DNA from 2 places in the Effusibacillus consociatus genome. Region 2 is predicted to be linked to the other one. Evidence: a T-box and tRNA genes for the amino acid it is inferred to sense, from the RefSeq annotation. Region 2 holds a T-box; the other holds one or more tRNA genes.

The links. A T-box is a leader RNA that pairs with one kind of tRNA and senses whether it is charged. The one in region 2 lies ahead of leuS (leucine--tRNA ligase), so its partner is inferred to be a tRNA-Leu.
Region 1: it has a tRNA-Leu gene. The T-box ahead of leuS (leucine--tRNA ligase) is inferred to sense a tRNA for this amino acid. The anticodon was not compared.

What each region holds. Positions count from the first base shown of each region.
Region 1 covers NZ_JBHSHC010000096.1:130,032-140,329, reverse strand. Annotated here, with positions in the region: gene ACFO8Q_RS12165 (hypothetical protein) at 20-307, opposite strand; gene ACFO8Q_RS12160 (LuxR C-terminal-related transcriptional regulator) at 442-1,965, shown strand; gene ACFO8Q_RS12155 (S-layer homology domain-containing protein) at 2,006-3,340, opposite strand; gene ACFO8Q_RS12150 (CAP domain-containing protein) at 3,529-4,149, opposite strand; gene ACFO8Q_RS12145 (selenium metabolism-associated LysR family transcriptional regulator) at 4,262-5,170, shown strand; tRNA gene ACFO8Q_RS12140 (tRNA-Ser) at 5,297-5,387, opposite strand; tRNA gene ACFO8Q_RS12135 (tRNA-Val) at 5,472-5,546, opposite strand; tRNA gene ACFO8Q_RS12130 (tRNA-Leu) at 5,624-5,710, opposite strand; gene ACFO8Q_RS12125 (hypothetical protein) at 6,040-6,234, shown strand; gene ACFO8Q_RS12120 (amino acid permease) at 6,299-7,675, opposite strand; gene ACFO8Q_RS12115 (2-hydroxyacid dehydrogenase) at 7,783-8,766, opposite strand; gene ACFO8Q_RS12110 (hypothetical protein) at 8,855-9,022, opposite strand; gene ACFO8Q_RS12105 (HD-GYP domain-containing protein) at 9,073-10,158, opposite strand.
Region 2 covers NZ_JBHSHC010000014.1:158,870-169,167, reverse strand. Annotated here, with positions in the region: gene ACFO8Q_RS02635 (helix-hairpin-helix domain-containing protein) at 1-232, opposite strand, end outside; gene mntR (transcriptional regulator MntR) at 403-849, shown strand; gene ACFO8Q_RS02625 (D-alanine--D-alanine ligase) at 907-1,992, shown strand; gene ACFO8Q_RS02620 (acyl-CoA thioesterase) at 2,065-2,454, shown strand; gene ACFO8Q_RS02615 (YkvA family protein) at 2,467-2,745, opposite strand; gene ACFO8Q_RS02610 (YdcF family protein) at 2,819-3,331, opposite strand; partial or broken gene ACFO8Q_RS02605 (MFS transporter) at 3,554-4,030, shown strand; gene ACFO8Q_RS02600 (redoxin domain-containing protein) at 4,076-4,546, opposite strand; gene ACFO8Q_RS02595 (enoyl-CoA hydratase/isomerase family protein) at 4,663-5,451, opposite strand; gene leuS (leucine--tRNA ligase) at 5,617-8,079, opposite strand; T-box leader at 8,152-8,395, opposite strand; gene ACFO8Q_RS02585 (glycoside hydrolase family 18 protein) at 8,520-9,812, opposite strand; gene ACFO8Q_RS02580 (MMPL family transporter) at 9,888-10,298, opposite strand, start outside.

The DNA of each region.
Region 1 (10,298 bases), on a different contig from region 2:
TCCGTCCTGCTTTAAGGAATCACTTCTTGATCTTGCCGAACGCATCCATAATGTAATTGATAAATACTCCGGCCGCTCCGGCATAGTAGGCAATTTGCAAGAGCCAGCCAGTCGGATCCATGGGCATCACATGAGCAACCACCAACAATGGTAAAACACCAAACATAATACCGGTTTTAAGGAACATTGTGAACTTGCCGACACTGAAGCTGGAAGACATTACTGCTCGGATGACGCCCAAAAGAACATTCAGACCGATTGCACCGAGCACCAACCAGAGTGCATACAGCATGTACCCAGAAATCATCTTTTGTTCCTCCCTTTTTCTGCAAACATCTCTTTTAGTAACAAGTTATGTAGTTAGGGCGGAATGTTCGATAGGCAGATGCGGATTTTTTAAAATCGTGTAATATAGAAATATAGGCAAGGGAGTGTGAAGGAATGATGAACACCCAAACTTCATTGCAACAGTTTCATGAATTCGGCAATGAACTCATTCTTCTTCAGGACTCGATACTTGCAAAATGGGGGCAGCGAACCGAAGCGGAAGAATCAGAAGCGCAATGGGTGTTTGCTTATTTTTTTCAATCCCTCCCCCTGATTCAACAGGGCAAATTGGAAACCTTTTTTGAGCGCTTCTATATGGAATGGGTCAGGCAGTTTCTGACTCCGCCAGATCCGGCATTTCTTGCCAAATGCTTAACCGTGATCGAACAGATTTGCTTTTCCGTTTTGCAAAATGTCAAAGAAAACGGCACGGATTTGACAGCTACCCTACGCCACTTGTTTACAAAATGGAAGAGTGCCTTGTGGAGGCAATCAAATTGGCAGGACTCTCCGATTGACGAAGACGAGATTGTGTCGCAAATCTTTTCTTATAAAAGCGGCCAGTTCCTGCCTTGGATTGCACTCATAAGCGAGCATTCAGGTACATTCTGCATTAAACAATGGGTAGCCAATCCCTTGTACGGGAACAAATGGCTCCCTTTGTCGTCCATCATCCGCACTCTGCATGCCCAATCTACCGAACAGTTGGCAGGTCAGCTTGTTGACTTGTTGCATGAAGGGACTTTCCGCGACAAGATTTTGCTCTTTCCGATTATTTGGAACAATCAAACCCTTTACGTGTGTTCGGTTGAAGCAGTTCCGGTATCCGATCTCCAGAGCATCTGTCAGTTTATCGTTCGTCAATTGCGCATTCAGCAGTTTCTGGAGACAAAAGTGCAGGAAACAAACAAATACTTATCAATTGCCCAATTTGGGAGAAAACTGATTGAAAGCCGAGATTTCCATGAATTGATGGACAATATCGCAACAGGTGTGGTTCGCCATTTGCCATTTCGACGCTGCGGAATTTTCAGCTATGCTTCAGACCCAAAATACGGTCGGGGGTTATGGGGAATTAATGTCGATATTCGACAGATTCAATCAATTACTGAAAAAACGGAGCGGGTTCCGGCCATCCACAAAGCGATCTTGACCAAGCACCCCTATTATGTCTCAAATGCCCTTTCCGAGTTTCCTCCGCAATACGTAACTCAGTTCGGTTTACTCTCACCTGTGGTGATACCGTTATTGAACGAGTCGAAAGTTGTGGGAATCATTTTAGCGGATCAGGGAGAAAATGTCCGTTTTGAAGTCAGTTTCGATACGCTCACTACAGCGATGGTCTTCGCTGCGGATGCCGGAAAAATGCTGAAGAACTTCTTGTCCCAATCCAACAGTGCGGCATTCGTTCCGCCGCCAAGACCGGAGGTCACCCCAACCGGATCACATCTGACAGACCGGGAACTGGAAGTCTTGCATTTGGTTGCCGAAGGACTGACGATGAAAGAAATTGCACGGCAGCTTTACATCAGTGAATTTACTGTAAGGGATCATATCACATCGATCACGAAAAAATTGAGAGCCAAAAACAAATCGCAAGCGGTTGCTCTTGCGATTCGAAAGGGTGTTATTCGGTAGTTTGAAAAGGCCTTGACTCTGATCGAGTCAAGGCTTTTGTCTAGTTCGTATAACGGACCAAACGCTCTCCGTCTGTGCTGTGGACACCCAGATGCCCTTTTTTCGCCGCTTCTTCAATCCAACCGAATCCCCAAAAGGTGCGCGGAACATCCGTAAAATGCTGTTCCACTTTTTCATCCCCGTCAACCAAAGGCCCCCGGCCCAAAGAGCGATTCATCATGACCACCGCTTCGACACGTTTCACCTCATTGTCCGGTCGGAAACTTCCGTCTGCATAACCGGAAACGAAACTCAGCTGAGCGGCTGTTTGAATTGCGTCACGAGCCCAATGAGAAGGTCCAACGTCCTTGAAGACTTTTGCAATATGGCTGTCATCAGTTGAGAAATGAGGCGGGTTGAGTCCGTTCATTCTCAACACCACCATGGTCAATTCCGCCCGAGAAATAGGACGATCCGGATAAAACTTTCCATCCGGATACCCGGAAAAGATTCCTGCCTCTGCTGCGGCCTGTATATAGGAGTACGCCCAATGTGTCCGATCCAGATCCTGAAAGGATCTTTCCTTTTGATATGTTTTTAAGCCCTTAATTCTGGCCACAATGGTCGCCATTTCAGCTCTTGTTGTCCAATTTTCAGGACGGAAAGTTTGATCCTGATACCCATCAATAAAAGCCATGTGCTCAGCAGGTCCAATAATCACCTTGTTTGGCGGTGATGTAATTTCACGATCTCCTATTTTTACCGTTGCACGATTTTCAATCAGTGTCCCCGCCGGAGCACTTTCATTCACCTTCACATGCAATTCTTGGATGCTTCCTCCCTTTGCTGCCAATTCCCCAATATTCCAAATCACCGTGTTGGACACAGAGCTGTAAGAAGCGCCAGGAGCTGAAACGAAAGCAACTTGTTGAGGCAGTTTGTCCAACAGTTGAACAGACTCGATCGCTGTGTCTTTATTATTACGAACCAGGATCCGGTACGTAATCAAACCTCCGGGAACCGCTGAATCGGCACCTGATATTTTGCTTACGCTGATATTTACTTCGGTACCGGTTTGAGAGCCGGGAATCAAATTGTCGATCGGCTGATCGGGCAGTTGGTTCGGCACTTCGTTAGGCAACTCACTAGGAAGCTGATTGGAACCCGGCAGCGGAGTCAAGGGTTGAGAGATAGTGCCGCTGTTTAGTCCTCCGCCTGACAAAATGGAATCCGCAGTTTGAGTAAGATCTGCTCCAGTCGATCCGGTGCTCGAACCCAGTGTTTGATCTAACAATGTGGTCGCTGGATCCGTGCCGCTCAATGCAGAAACGGGAAATACAGTAAACAAATTCACGATAACTGCCAAAATCAAACATCTTTGAAGTCTAGCTCCCATGGATCTCACCCTTTCTTCCCCCCGCCTGAAACTTTTATTTTGATTTTGTTTTTTAATTATAATTTTTTTCTGAAAACACTAAATCGTAAAAAAATACGGCTTAAATTGTCGTAATTTATCGAAAATATTCTCGAAAATAAATGCCCCCTATAAAATTAGGGGGCAAACAGTAACCGGACAAGTCGGAATCATCTTGTTAAAAATACTTGAGTCCAATAGATTCTCATGTTTCCGCCAAACGCCACGCCACACCCGAGATCCGTAAAAGCCGGATTCATGATATTGCGTCGGTGACCCGGTGAATTGAGCCAGCTTTTGACCACTTCCTCCGGAGTCGGTTGACCGGCTGCAATGTTTTCCCCGGCTCCTCTGAACGGGATCTGGTACATGTTCAGCATGTCAAAGGGTGAACCGTAAGTTGGACTTTGATGGGCAAAATAGGAGCGATCCCGCATATCTTCCGATTTGTGTCGGGCCATTCTGGTCACTTCCCAATTATATTTGAGCGGGCGGAGTCCCTGTGCCGTACGTGCTTGATTGGTCAACTGCAGAACGCGCTGCTCAAAACTTCTCACTTTTGGATCCACTCTCGGAATCAACAGACGCTGTCCCGGATAGATCAAATTCGGATTTTTCAAGCGGTTTTGCCCTATGATTTCATCGATTCCAACTTGGAAACGCTGGGCGATTTTCCATACGCTGTCGCCCCATTTGACCGTATAAGGTGTGGGAGGCAGCTCTGCAAAGGCCGATTTCCCGAATACAATCAAAGATAGAAATAATACCGCCGCAACCGTCAATCGTTTCACGCAAACGCCTCCTTGATGGGAAGATACAAATATAATTTGCACGGCTCACTGTTCTTTCATCCCCAATGTTGTACAATGAAAACAAATACCTTCTGCAAATCGGGGTGATCCCTTGCATTTTCAACTACAAGTATTTGTTACCGTTGTGGAGAAGAAAAATTTCTCCCGAGCCGCGGAGGCTCTGAACCTCACCCAGCCTGCCGTTTCGCAGCAGATTCACTCGCTGGAAGATCATTATGGGGTGAAATTGTTTGAACGAAACAGCAAACGGGTGGAGATGACCCGAGCAGGGGAAATTTTGTATCAGTATGCTGCACAAATTCTGAATTTGCATCAGGAAGCGCATCAAGCAATTAACGATTTGATGGGACTTGTAACAGGAAAACTGAGTATCGGTGCATCTTTAACCATAGGGGAATATGTGCTTCCAAAGCTGCTGTCGGTCTTCACGAAACAATTTCCGGACGTGGAGGCTTCGGTCTCGATTGGAAACACGGAGGTCATTGCAGACAATACACTGAACAACCGGATTGATGTGGGGCTGGTGGAAGGACCCGTGAACCCGGCCAATCTGATCATTACTCCTTTTTTGGAAGACGAGATGGTATTGATTGTACCCTCCGGTCATAATCTGGCACTGTTAAATGAAGTACACACAACCGACCTGACGGAAGAAACTTTCATCGTGCGGGAAGCGGGTTCAGGCACCCGATTTGTCGTAGAAGAACTGTTCAGAACGTTGGAGTTTCATCCAAAGCGGGAAATCCAATTTGGCTCTACACAGGCTATCAAGAACGCGGTGGAAGCCGGTTTGGGAGTTGCCTTCATATCCAAATGGAGCATCCAGAAGGAGTTAAAGCTCGGCACATTAGCCTACGTTCGGATGAAGGGCCACTCGTTTCCACGTCCCTTCTCGATCATCTGGAAGAAGGGGCAGTTTCAATCCCGAGCCATGAAGGAATTTGTAAATCTTACCGTGTCTTCGGATTTTCTTTCGGCGTTGGAAGCTCCCATGACCTGATCAAACGCCCGGCTGGGGGGCCACCTGAAAAAAAGAGAATAAGGGCCTGTAAGTCCTTTATGGAGGTACTCACCTGCCAGCGATGGCAAAAAGAAAGCGCCTTGCTCACGCAAGGCGCTTTCTTTTTGGCGGAGAGGGTGGGATTCGAACCCACGAGACGGTTCCCCGCCTACACGATTTCGAGTCGTGCTCCTTCGACCAGCTCGGACACCTCTCCAGAACCACCCCAGAAAGTGACGTTGATGCTGCCGGAGTTCACTCCGAGTACTTTCTGGGGCCCCCCAAAAAATGGAGGCCTATTTGGTGCGGCTAATAGGAATCGAACCTATGGCCCCCACCGTGTCAAGGTGGTGCTCTCCCTCTGAGCTATAGCCGCAAAACACCCCATAAAGTTCAACTTGGCGGTTTACCGCTTAGTTGCAACGATAAAAAACCATATTCGGGGTAATTTTTTGGTGCGGTCGAGAGGACTTGAACCTCCACGAGCTTGCGCCCACAAGAACCTGAATCTTGCGCGTCTGCCAATTCCGCCACGACCGCACAATCTCATGACGACGTATGTTATAATACTACGACGAACTTCCTTTTTCAAGATCGTCAAGTGAACAAATCGAAACAAATGAAATCGTTTTTTCCTGTTTCCTTCGGCTTTTTATGTTTCTCTTCAGTTTTTATCTATCCGGATAGAAGGAATAAAATATCGTTGACATGTATAAATATTCACACTACAATAATACTAACCTGAGAGCACTCAGGTAACCCACCTTCGTTTGGTTCTATGAAAAAGAGACGCTTCCCCATAGCGTCTCTTTTTCATTTCATGATTTATTTCCCCACGGGTACAATAACGGAAGACAGGAGGGACACAAATGGATATCATCGCTATGGAACGGAATGTCCAAGAATTCGTAAAACAAAGACTGGCTGCCGGTGAGAGTTTTCCAACAGCGTTTGACGTTGCGTCTCGTCTTCAAATCCCCGTTTCAATGGCCGATCGTGCATTGCGCAATCTAAATCAAGAGGGGACCATTTCTTTCCCTTATACGCAAAGCACCGAATACTAAGCAGCAAGAACCCCAGGGGGTGCATTTCAGCCACTCCCCAGGGGTTTTTCATGATCTTACCGTGCTATCTGAAATTCAGCTTGCTGTTTCGATAGCCGTAAACCAGGTATACGGTGAGTCCGATCACCAACCAGATTAAGAACGCCACCCACGTTTCCACTGGCAGTTGGGCCATCAAGAAAATACAAAAACCGATCGCCAACAACGGGATCACTGGCACAAATGGAACCTTGAACGGGCGCGGGAGATTCGGCTGAGTAGAGCGAAGAATGATTACGCCAACTGAAATCAAGGTAAACGCAGCGAGTGTCCCCATATTCACCAATGCAGCCAGTTTTTCCAAGGGGAAGATTCCTCCCAAACCGGCGGCAACCGTACCGATTAACCAAGTACTTGTAAACGGGGTTAGATATTTTGGGTGGACATTCGAGAACATCTCGGGCAATAGTCCATCTCGTGACATTGCGAAGAAAACACGAGTCTGCCCATACAACATCACTAACAGAACAGTGGTAAGTCCTAAGATTCCCCCAAGTGAAACCAATCCTGCAAGCCAATCCTGACCGGCTGCTTGCAGTACCAGAGAAATTGGTGCCGGATCATTTAATTTTGGATACGGAACAATACCGGTCATCAAGGCCGAAACGACAATATACAACACCGTACAGATCGCCAGTGACAAGATGATCCCCAACGGCAGATCCCGCTTAGGATTACGGACTTCTTCAGCTGCTGTTGCCACTGAATCAAATCCAATGTAAGCAAAGAATATGGAGGCAGCGCCAGCAAATACTCCATCCCAGCCAAAAGGCATAAACGGTGACCAGTTTGCAGGTTTTACATACCAAACACCGACAGCAATAAACAGCAGAACCACAGCTACTTTTATCACAACCATAATATTGTTGATTCTCGCCGATTCCTTAATCCCACGGCTAAGCAGCCAAGTAACCAGAATCACTATCAGAAACGCCGGTAAGTTAAACATTCCCGTTTCTGCGGAAGCGAAAGCGGGGGGAATATGGAATCCGAATCCATTGATCAGCTTTTGAAAATAACCTGACCACCCTACGGAAACCGTACTGACCGCCAATAAATATTCGAGAATCAAGTCCCATCCAATCACCCAGGCGACAATTTCACCCAATGTAGCATAAGTGTACGTATACACGCTTCCTGCCACGGGAACTGCAGCAGCAAATTCCGCATAACAAAGGGCCGCGAAAGCACAAGCCAAACCGGCGACAACAAACGAAAGAATCAAAGCAGGTCCAGAATGTTTTGCCGCAGTAACTCCTGTGATAACAAAGATCCCTGCCCCTATTATAGCTCCGATCCCGATCATGGTGAGGTCAAATGCACCAAGCGCTTTTTTCAGCTGATGCCCTTTTTCTTTCTCGGCAAGCAATTGTGTTATGTCTTTTGTCCGAAATAAACTCATTGTCGAATCCCACTCCACCTTCTGTATTTGCTTCTAGTATTGTGGGTTTTTACAAGTATTATCCAATCACCAACCGATAAAAAAACGGCTGGGCAGCCGTTGTGAGATCAGGTAGCGAAATAAACCTCCGGGTTTGCGGTGTGTTTCAGCTTTTCCCCCATAATTCCCGCAACCAGATTTTCTGCTGCAAGCACTGCCATTTTTGTTCGTGTGGCAATGCTCGCACTTGCAATATGGGGGAGAGCGACTACATTCGGTAAGGAGAGAAGCGGGTGATCAGGATCAATCGGCTCCTTGTCAAAAACGTCCAACCCAGCCGCCCAAATTTTCCCTTCCTTGAGTGCATTGTATAATGCAGTTTCATCCACGTTCTTTCCTCTTGATGTGTTGATAAAAATGGCGTTTGGCTGCATCAAGTTAAACTGTTCTTCCCCCATCATCCGATAAGTTTCGGGGGTGGAAGGAGTAAGCAGCACCACGAAGTCAGATTCACGCAGGAGCTCTTCAAGCGGGCGATATTGTGCATTGAGTTGTTTCTCAACATCCGGGCGGCGACTTCGATTATGATACAGGATGTTCATATCGAATCCGGCTGCCCGTTTTGCAACCGCTTCTCCGATTCTCCCCATTCCTATAATGCCGATTGTGGCCCCGTAGATTTCCTGCCCCGTTAATAACATGGGACTCCAACTCTTCCATTTCCCATCCTTTATAAATTGGACAGCGTCTACAAGTCGGCGAGCCGTTGCCATCAGCAGCGCAAATGTCAAATCGGCTGTGGTCTCCGTTAGTATTCCGGGGGTGTGTCCGACAGGAATTCCTCTTCGCGTGGCTTCGGCCAGATCGATGTTGTCAACACCCACTGCCATATTACTCACCACTTTGAGCATCGGGGCTTGTTCAAATACTTCTGTATCAATCCGTTCCGTCAAAATCGAAAAGATCCCGGCGGCATCCTCCACTTCCTGCAAAAGGATGTGCCTTGGAATCGGTTGTTCTTCCGAATCCCAGACATAAACCTCCGCATGTTTCTCTAGAATGTCCAGCGCTTTTTGCGGAATTCTTCTTGTGACAACGACCTTTTGTTTCATTTCATTTGCCCCTCCCAGCGAACGAACACTTTGTTTACTGGTAGCATAGCCCAAAAACAAGAGACCCAGCAACTGCTGAGTCCCGATCTTATTCTTTGATTCGTTGAGCGATATAACATTCTGCTTCCGGGTAGACCTGTCGTACGCGAGTTCGCTCCTGTTCAACCACCTCATCTTCGCAAGTGTCGTCCGTTACAACCAGCTCCCGTTCATTGATGATCCGATTTTGAACAATACTGCGCACCACGTATCGCATGAAATGCCTCCCCCTGCCCTTTACCATAAGTGTATTCGGGGAAAAGAATCTTATAACGGGTCTTCACATTCCGAGATCATGATGGACAAATGGGAAGAAAGATCGATCTCGTAAGGAATCACGTTCTCGCCCTTTGGGTTTTTCAGGACACGAACGATGGGACGATGGGGATGCTTGGAATTGATGTCCACCACGACCCCTTTTTCGCCTGTGCTGAGTGCTACCATCATTCCAACGGGGTAAATTACAATATGATCCCGGAATTTGGTCATTAACTCCAAATCGAATTTGTCGGAGGAAGCGAATATGATGTCCAACGCTTCATGCGGCAAAAAGGCTTTCCGATAAGAACGGGCCGAAATTAAAGCATCATAAATATCGGCAAGACCTACGATCTTCCCGTATTGATGAATTTCATGTCCCTTCAATCCGCGGGGATATCCGCTGCCGTCAATTCTCTCGTGGTGCTGTAATGCACAATGGGCGGACAACAGTGGAATATCCGGTTGATCTCGCAAAATATCAAACCCGAGAGTGGTATGCTTCTTGATTTCTTCATATTCTGCCGGTGTGAGTTTGCCCGGTTTTTCGAGGATCTCCTGTGCGATAAAAGTCTTCCCGATATCGTGCAGCATGGCACCGATTCCCAGTTCGAGAATCCGGTTGCGGTTGAATCCGATCGCCATTCCCAGGGCGGCTGAATAGATCCCCACATTCACCGAATGGGTATACAGATAATTGCTGGAGGAATAAATTCCGGAAAGGTGAATCATTAATTCTTTCTTGCTGTGCAAATCGTACAAAATATCCTCGAATGCCTTACGGAATTCAGTTCCCAACTTGGACACGGAAATGGCCCGATTCCATCGTTTTGCCTCTATCATACTCGAAAACGTGTTGTATACGATCCGGGTAGCCCGTTGCCGGGTCTCATCAGAAACTGAATCTTCTGCGACCAAATCATCTGTCCGCGGATCCGATACATAGATGGCATCCACACCCAATTCTTGCAAACGCTTGATCATTCCCGATGTTAATTCCACATTGGCGGCAACAAGAATTTGACCCGTATCCGAGTAAACGGGCTTAGCCAGCTTGTCTCCCGGCTGTAAATGTGCTGTCTGTGTAATGCGCATGTTTCCCGTCCACCTTTTATTTATCAAATCACACGATGCCATTTTATGTATTCGTCAACTGTTCCCCTTTGACCTGCAAGAAGTACACGCACACGTCGGTCTCCTGCCACATATGAATAATTGAATTCCAAAGAAAGAGG
Region 2 (10,298 bases):
GGGAATGAACGGCACCCTTCACGTCAACCTTTACTTCTCCCGCCGGTTTTAATCCCGTTGTTTCTTGTTTGCCGCTGGCGGCACCATTCACCTGGCCCTGTTCTTCCGCCTTCGGCAACGGTATTTGGGAAGCCAAACTTGGCCGTCCGTACATATAGACCCCTGAGACAAGCAAAATCACAACCAAAAAACCAACCACAAGAACTTGTTCACGTCTGGTTAAACGCAACATGGAATCACCTCTTCTGCTTCCCCCCAATTTTTTATTTCGCTAGAAAGTGAATGAACCCTTCTTAAGGGAATTAAAATTTTGGAAAATTTTCTTCAATGGCCCGTGTTTGCAAGATAGGGAAGTTCCATAGTACAATAGCGTAGAAGAGGATTTGAAAGTGAGGAAGCGAAATGCTCACACCCAGCATGGAAGACTACTTGGAAAAAATCTACGAACTGATGAAAGAAAAAGGTTATGCTCGCGTATCCGACATCGCTTCGTCACTTGCTGTGCAGCCTTCCTCCGTTACGAAGATGATTCAGAAGCTTGACGAACAAAACTACGTTACGTATGAAAAATATCGCGGCATCATTCTCACCCCACGCGGTGAGCAATTGGGTCGTTTAATGAAACAACGTCATAAGATGCTGGAAGGATTCCTTCGTATGCTTGGTGTCAGTGAGGCAACGATTGAGAAGGACGTGGAGGGAATTGAACACCATGTAAGTCCAAGCACAATGGAAAGTCTGAAAAGCTTGGTCTTGTTCTTCGAGGACTACCCGGAATGTTTGGAGGAATACCGCCAATTCCGAAAAAAGCTTCGGGACCTGGCAGCATCGGACGGCGAATCCAAGTAAAAAGCAGCCTCCAAGCGGGGCTTTTTTGTTTTGCACATCAGGAGAGGAGTGACTTCTTTGTCTCACAAAATTCGCGTTGGCGTCGTGTTCGGCGGTCGTTCGGGTGAACACGAAGTTTCCATTCATTCAGCCCGGTCAGTAATTGAAAAGTTAAACCCCGAGAAATATGAGATTCTCCCGATCGGGATTACAAAAGAAGGAATTTGGCACGTCGGACTCGAGTCGTATAAGGCACTTGACACCGAAATTCCTCCGAAGCTGCTTGCACAAGATACAACTTTAACATCCACCCTCCCGCTTTCTCAAGATCCCAGTCCCACCTTACCGGTTTCAATAAGCGAAACGCTTGATGTAGTCATCCCCGTATTGCATGGACCTTACGGTGAAGACGGAACAGTTCAGGGGCTGTTCGAGCTTCTGAATGTTCCTTATGTTGGGGCGGGTGTTCTGGCATCCTCGGTTGGAATGGATAAAGCGATGATGAAGGCAGTATTTGCACACGCAGAACTTCCGCAGTGCAAGTACGGTGTTTATCTGCGAAGCAGGTGGGAAAAAGATCCCAATCCAATTGTCGAAGACATTGAGGAAAAATTGGGCTATCCCTGTTTTGTGAAACCTGCGAACCTGGGATCGTCGGTTGGCATTTCAAAAGCGAAAAATCGGGAAAGTCTGGTGCAAGCCATGAATGAAGCTGCCCGCTACGACCGTAAAATTATAGTCGAGGAAGGCGTGGATGCACGAGAAATCGAAGTGGCGGTCCTTGGAAATGACGAGCCGCGTGCCTCAATTGCCGGAGAGATCGTGCCCAAGGCTGATTTTTACGATTACAACGCGAAGTATGTTGACGGTACGTCGGATCTGATCATCCCAGCCGATCTGCCGGAAGATAAAATGGCAGAAGTTCGGGAAATGGCCATTCGTGCCTACCGGGCGATCGACGGAGCCGGTTTGTCACGAGTTGACTTCTTCCAGGAACGGAAAACCGGCCGTTTCCTGATTAACGAGATCAACACGTTCCCTGGTTTCACAATCTATTCCATGTACCCAAAGCTGTGGGAAGCAACCGGTCTCGGTTACAGTGAGCTGTTGGATGAACTGATCCGGTTGGCAATTGAACGTCATCAGGATAAGAATCGCAAGTAGGCTGACTCGAATCATGCTCGAACAGCCTTCGACGGGGTTGTAACAGAATGTTCGAAATAGGGAGGATATCAAATGTTTAGGACAACTATACAGCCGCGAGTATCTGAAACCGATGGTGTAGGTCATATTAACAATACAACGGTTCCAGTCTGGTTTGAAGCAGGACGGAATGAAATTTTTAAAATGTTTATGCCTGATCTGTCGTTCGATAATTGGAAAATGATTATTGTGAATATGAATATCGACTATATTGGTCAACTTTTTTACGGCAAAGAAGTAGAGGTATTGACTTGGATAAAACAAATAGGAAACACAAGTTTGGTATTGTACGAAGAATTGCATCAGGACAATCGATTGTGTGCAAAAGGTACCGCGACCTATGTAAACTTTAATCACACAACCCAAAAACCGGAGTTTATACCACAGCACATTCGTGAACAGCTTGAGGCCCATTTGTTTTAAAATCGAGCCCCTTCATTCATAATCGGTTACATCAATTATGGTGCTGTGTCGGCGTTCCACATACCGTTTGTAATTCTTGCGTATCAAAGAAAAAGTTCCGATTAACACAGCAAGATCGTCCGTATACCCAAATACAGTCAACAGTCCCTCCGGAATCAAATCGATCGGAGAAATGAAATAGAGGATGCCTGCCACCATGAGAAATTTATCCCGCCGTGGTGTCTGCTTGTCCCGCATCATGCCTAGCAAGTTGGTTCCCACACGGTTGAAGAAGCCTTTTTTTTGTTCCATGCATTCTCCCTCCTTGTCCGGTGTACTGTCATGATACCACAAAATCCAAAAAGGCGGCCGGTATCCGGTCGCCTTACAAGGAGTCTTTCGTAATGGCTAAAACTTCCCTTACCACCCAGTAAGGTTCAAAAAGTGCCTGACTTTTGGCAGCATACCCGCTAGTGTTCATGTTCAGCTGTTTGGCTAGGAGTTGGGCCCTTTTTTGATGAAAGCGGTTTGTTACAAGAATGGCTGTTTTCATTCCCTCCCGCTCCATGATTTGCTTCGAAAACAGCAGATTCGTGCGAGTGGAATGGGATTGCTCCTCCAGAATCATTACATCATGGGGGATTCCCTTCCCTGCCAGATATCTTCGCATCGCTTCCGCCTCGGAGATATATCCGTCACCATGCGCTCCGGATAGGATCAGTTTCGGGGCGTATCCCTGCCGGTACAACTCATATGCCCAGTTACATCTCTCTTTTAGGGATGGGCTTGGCTCATATCCCCATACCTGTGCCCCCAGGACAATGATGACATCTGATTTGTGCGGCTGAATCGCATTACCGAATCGCACAATGGAAATATATTGCCAACCCCCATACAATCCTCCCACCAGTAGACATACCGCTATACCTTTGTTAAATCGTGATGCCCATTTTCGAAACTGCAACCTCTTCACCTCAATTTATTAGACGGTGAATGGCGGATATGGTTACACGGGACCTTTCATCAATTTTTCCGATTTACTTGATCGAAACAATTCACTTCATCGATCGTGCTCTCTATGTTAGAATTGGAAAAATGCGGAAGATGGGAGATTTTGACGGTGACAGGAACAGCTGTCAGTCTGCTGGCTGCTTTTAATATTGTGGGGACTCTGCTGTCGGGGCAAATTGCGGATCATTGGAACAATCGATATTTTCTTGCTTTTTTATATGCGGGGAGAGCAGTTTCAATCATCCTCCTGATGATGTCAGACGAGCCTTATTTGCTTCTGATCTTCGCCGTATTGTTCGGCTTGGTGGATTTCGCTACAGTGGCTCCCACGTCCATGTTGGCGTCAGAGTATTTCAAACGTTTTTCTGTCGGCGTCGTATTAGGATGGCTGTATTTCAGCCACCAAGTAGGATCGGCATTGGGGGCCTATGTGCCAGGTGTATTGTATGATCTGACCGGAGGATACCCATTTTCCTTTATTTGGGCCATTGTATTGTTGACGGGGGCATCTATAGTATCCCTGTTGCTTCCGGCTGCATCCAAAGAAATTCTTACAACCCCCAGGGAAGCAGCTATGAGCAAGTAAACAGAACAGAGAGGAAGCTGATGTAAGCCTCCCCTTTTCCGTTTGCTACATTTGTTTGATCATCTCCAACTGCTGCAAAACCTCGTCATAGTGTCCCCGCTGTTGTGCCTTAAATTCCAAATTTTGAAAGCGGATCTTGCCTGCTTTATCGATTACGAAAACAGTCCGTTTCGCTACCTCCATCTTCTCGTCCCGAATCCCGTAAGCCTCAGCTGTGCTCTGGTGCCAGTCGGAAAGAAGAGGATACGGCAGCATTCCAAGAGACGCATTGAATACATTCAGCGCGTAAATATGGTCGGCACTTATTGCCAAAACTTCGGCCCCAGCCTCTTCGATTCGTTTGTAATCCCCCTTCCAGAGGGTCAACTCCTGAATTCAGCCGGGTGTAAACGAGAGAGGGAAAAACGCAAGCAGCACGTTTTGTTTGCCTCGGTAATCAGACAATTTTACTTTGTACTGGTGTTTGGTCGAAGACAGTTCAAAATCGGGCGCCTCTTGTCCGACGCTTGGTGTCATAGCCCCACCCCCTTCCGCAATTTTGCATTCTAGTTTAACCAGAAATCGGGTTATTTCATCCAGCCAGTTCCGGCCGCACGCCGAAGCAAGATCCGGATTGCGAACATTGAGTATCTTTATTCCCCGCGGAAATTCGGTTTCCGCTTCTCCAAAAATGCTTGAATGCCTTCCCTTACATCATTGGTTCCGAAACAGAATTTGATAGATGAAAACTCTTGTTTTAATAAGGTTGCCAGATCGGTTTCCAGGCTTTCCGTGAGAAGCCGTTTTGAAAGTGTCAGCGCAATTGGAGGGCCGCTCGCCAATTCTCTGGCAAATTCCATTACGCGCTCATTGAACTCTTCATCAGAGAAGACTCCGTTTATTAGTCCGATTCGTTCGGCTTCGTCAGCCAATACCTCGCGGCCGGTGAAGATCATTTCTGCAGCCCTTGTTTGCCCGACCAATCGGGGCAAAAAGTAGCTCATTCCCGCGTCAGGACTTAACCCGCGTCGGATGTAACCGGTAGTTACACGTGCGCTCGAAGACATAAAGCGCATATCGCATGCAAGTGCAAGTGCAAATCCCGCCCCCGCAGCAACACCGTTTATAGCAGCAATCACGGGTTTATCGCAATGAACGATACCCAGCGCTTGACGCCCTACCCACCCGAGATCATCCAACCGTTCTTGCCGATTGACACCGGACAACTTCTTCATATCCAGATCTGCCAAGTCAAGCCCTGCGCAAAAAGCACGCCCTTTTCCTGTAATGACTACAACGCGAACTTCATCGTCCGACGATGCCTCTGCCAAAGCCCGTTCTATCTTAGAACTGAGATCATCATTGATTGCATTCATGCGCTCGGGACGATTTAACGTCAACGTCCGTACTCCATTGTGTGTATCGATGACAAGTTGTTCCATATCGAATCCTCCTTCAGGTACTCACCTACCAAACGTTCGGTATGTGTACTATTATTACATAAAATCTTCGCGTCCACAGCTAGTTTTTTAAAGCATTCCCGTTTCATTACCAGTGAATCTCATAAAAAAAGGCCCGACCTCGATCAAGGTCGGATCCGTATTATGCTATGCCACTACAATGTTCACCAGTTTGCCCGGAACCACGATGAACTTCTTAATATCGTTGCCTTCAACCAGTTCTTTTACTTTCTCCTGTGCCAACGCAAGTACCTTGATTTCATCCCGGGTGGCGTCTTTGGAGACGATGATGCGGTCCCGAACTTTTCCGTTGACTTGAACCACATATTCGATCTCATCCTGCACCAGGGCAGCCGGGTCAAACGTTGGCCATTTTTGCAGATGAATACTCTCTTGATTTCCGAGTATTTGCCACAGCTCTTCCGTAATATGCGGTGCTATCGGAGACAGCAGCAGCAGAACCGTTTCAATCGCATCCAATTTGGTGCCTGCATCCGCATCTTCCGGATACGCATAGATCGAATTCACCAGTTCCATGATCGCAGAGATGGCTGTGTTGAACTGGAAGCGATCCCCGTAATCTTCGGTGACTTTCTTGATTGCAAAGTGGGTTTGCTGCCAAAGCTTCTTGGCCGCCCCCTGCGAATGGTTGGCAGCCGGACGGTTCGCGAACATCTCAGAGTGGGCCTCTGCAAGACGCCATACCCGTCCAAGGAAGCGGTAAGCTCCTTCTACCCCCTGATCGCTCCATTCCAAATCCCGATCGGGCGGCGCGGCAAACAGCACATAGGTGCGAGCTGTATCCGCGCCGTATTTGCTGACGATATCCTCAGGCGACACCACATTCCCTTTTGACTTTGACATCTTGGCTCCGTCTTTCGTCACCATTCCCAAGGTAAACAGACTTTCGAACGGTTCCTCAAAGTTTACAAGCCCGGCATCATGCAAGACTTTGGTAAAGAAACGGGAATAGAGCAGGTGCAGCACCGCGTGCTCAATTCCGCCGATATACTTGTCAACGGGCAGCCAGCGATTCACTGTCTCCGTATCAAACGGTGCCGTTTCGAGTTTAGCGGAGGCGTACCGAATGTAATACCAGGAAGAATCGATAAATGTATCCATAGTGTCGGTTTCCCGGACTGCTTCCCCGCCGCAGGACGGACACGTTGTATTAACAAAAGATTCATTGGTTGCAAGAGGCGATTTGCCCACTGCCTCGAATTCAACTTTCTCCGGCAATAACACCGGAAGTTGATCCTTCGGAACAGGAACGGTTCCGCACTGTTCACAGTAAACGATCGGAATCGGACAACCCCAATAGCGCTGACGGGAGATCAGCCAGTCACGCAGACGGTAGGAAACGGTACGTTCCCCTTTTCTTTCTTGTTCCAAATCGGCCGAAATCTTCTCGATCGCATCCAAATTCTGAAGTCCGTTAAATTGAGCGGAATCAACCAGCACACCTTCCCCGGTGTAAGCTGCCTTCAACGGCACTTCCAACTGCTCGTCCGCAGGTTGAATGACAACTTTGATCGGCAGATCATACTTTTTCGCAAATTCAAAATCCCGCTCGTCGTGTGCTGGCACACCCATCACGGCGCCAGTACCGTAGTCCGGCAGCACATAGTTGGCAATCCAGATCGGAACGCGATCACCCGTCTTCGGATGAATTGCGTACTCCCCTGTGAACAGGCCAATTTTTTCGGCGTCTGCGGCAGTACGTTCAATCTCGGATTTCTTGCGAACCTCTTCAATAAATTGACGGATTTCATCCCTTTTCGGTGAATCGGCGGTAATCCGTGCAATCTCCGGATGTTCCGGTGCCAGAACAAGATAGGTTACCCCATACAAAGTATCGGGACGTGTGGTGAACACTTTCAGCGAACCTTCATGTCCGTCAATACCGAAGATGACCTCAGTCCCCGTCGATTTTCCAATCCAATTGCGCTGCATTGTTTTTACCCGCTCAGGCCATTCCGAGAGTTTATCAAGATCGGTCAACAAGCGTTCTGCGTAATCGGTAATTCGCAGGTACCATTGCTCCAGATCCTTCTTCACCACTTCGGTGCCGCAGCGCCAGCATTTTCCTTCTTCCACCTGCTCGTTCGCCAGTACGGTGGAACATTCGGGGCACCAGTTGACCGCCCCTTTTTTCTTATAAGCCAAGCCTCTTTCATAGAACAACAGGAACAGCCATTGTGTCCACTTGTAATAATCGGGAGAGCATGTTGTAATCTCTCTGTTCCAATCATACGTGAGGCCAAATTCTTTCTGCTGATTGCGCATGAATGCAATATTGTCGTACGTCCAAGAAGCCGGGTGGCTTTTATTCTTGATCGCCGCATTTTCAGCAGGCATCCCGAATGCATCCCAACCCATAGGATGCAGCACGTTGTATCCCTGCATCCGTTTAAAACGGGCCACCAAATCTCCGATCGAATAATTCCGTACGTGGCCCATATGGAGACGTCCCGAAGGATAAGGGAACATCTCCAAACAATAATAGTTGGGTCTGTCGCTCGACTCCACTGTAGTATGGAGTCCGGTGTTTTCCCAATGCTGTTGCCATTTTTTTTCAATGTTTGCGGGTTCGTATTTCCGTTCACTCATTCACATTACCCCCATAAGTACCCCAAAAAAGATTGATGAAAAAATTAAAAACCTCCCACCCCAAAGCTTTATGCTAGGGACGAGAGGTTGGAAAAACAATTTCAGCTTCCCGCGGTACCACCCTAATAGACAGAACAGCTTATTCGGCATTATCTGTCCACTCGATGTCCGGTAACGGGGACTACTCGGTTGGCAGGTACTTGCTTCCCTGCAACTGCTCAGAGGCGAGATTCTTCGACTGTTCCTGCCAACTCCCACCTTCCGTTGGCTCTCTGAAAGGATTGGATCGAATACTACTCCTCTTCGGCGCATTTTGTCGAATTCGTATGTTTGATTGTTAGTATACGCAGACGGGATTGCTTTTGTCAACCCAATGTGCAATGGAGTAATCGATTCGATTGAATTGTGCTAGTTATGTCCGACCATTGGCAGTTTTCCGCTTATCCCATTTTTCGAATCTGAAACGTTGAGCTTAGAAGAGTCCAATTTTGCGGGAATGGATGCCCAAGCATCCAGTAACTGATTCCCCGCAGCCCCATTTCCTCCACTACATGGAATTTCGCCAACACCGAGCGAGCGTCTTCGAACCATACTTGCCGCGCTTCGTCTCGGGGACCACGGTAGGAATACATGGGTGCAGCAGACTCCGCGTGAAAATGGATATGTCCTTTTGTCCGGATTGCCTGTTCAACAGCCGCTTTGGGCGAAATTCCCGTGGCCCGGCTGCCTTTCTCGTAAGGAGTAGGCCAATTATACCCATACAAGGCCATTCCCATCATAATTTTGTCCGGCGGCATCACTGTACTCGCGTAATTCAATACTCTTCTAACCATATTCAAAGGTGCAATTGCCATAGGGGGACCTCCCACCCATCCCCATTCAAACGTCATGAGGATAACCTGATCGGCCAGCTTCCCCAGTTCTCGGTAATCAAAAGCCCCCATCCACGGGTTTTTGGGATCATCGGACATTTTGGGGCCAATCGTAACAGCAACAGGAATTCCCCGGGGGCGCCCGGCCTTCACTAATGCCCGAATGAAAGCATTATAATCAAACCGATCCTCAGGGTATAAATGTTCAAAATCGATATTTACCCCATGATACCCTTTCGCTTCCACGAGATTCAGGATGTTTTCAATTGTCTTCTTTCGAATTTCAGGATGGCCGATCACAGTTCGAGCGAGCTCCGAACTAAAGCGAGTCCCATCGAAATTCGTTACAGTAACCAGAGGTGCAATATTTTCTTCCTTTGCTCTCTGCAGAGCTCTTTGATCGGGAATTTCCGACAGTGTGCCGTCAGCATGAACCCGGGAATTAAACACTGAAACATATGTTAAACAATCAGAAGTGTCAGCTAGAATTTCCTCATCTGCTTCGTTCCCTGTCGGAATCAGAAATCCGTTTACATCAATCACTTTGTCCGATCGAACGGGTGAGGGGATCCAAATTGTCTCCCCTGCTACCAAGTTCTGCTCATCAAACGTGTCATTGACCGCCTGGATAATGCGAGGCGGAGTACCTACAAGCCTGGCAATCGAATTTAAACTGTCACCTTCCTGAATTCTGTAGGGCCGCAGAGTAGTTGGGGGGCCTGCCGGAATCAGCAAACTCATGCCCGGAATGAGTCCTTCCCCCTCCAATTCGTTCGCAGCCCTGATCCTCTCTACCGTCCCCCCATAGAGTTTTGCGATGGAAAAAAGGGATTCACCTGACTTCACCACGTGGACAAACATTGGCCTCCTCCTTCCATAGCACAGTCAGACTACCATACTATATTCAGAGGACAAGTTTACATAAGACAAATTTCATCATTCGATCTGAATTTTTAAACGCTTTGTCCAGCGGGGAGCCCACCAGTTCCAATCCCCCAACAACTTCATCAACGAGGGTACCAGCAAAAGCCGGATCAGGGTTGCATCCACTAATACAGCCACTGCAAGTCCGAGGCCAACCTGTTTCACCGTTACTACATCCGTAAAAATGAAGGAGCCGGTAAGCATAATGAGGATCAATGCGGCAGACGTAATAAGGCGGCTTGTGACAGCCAACCCTTTGGCCGTCGCTTCCGAGTTATCCCCTAACCGCTTGTACTCTTCCTGAATGCGGGAAAGCATGAAAACTTCATAATCCATGCTGGTTCCAAACACGAATGCAAAAACAAACACGGGAAGGATCGTACTGATCGTATCAAATGCGGCCGCCAACACCCCGAAAGCAGC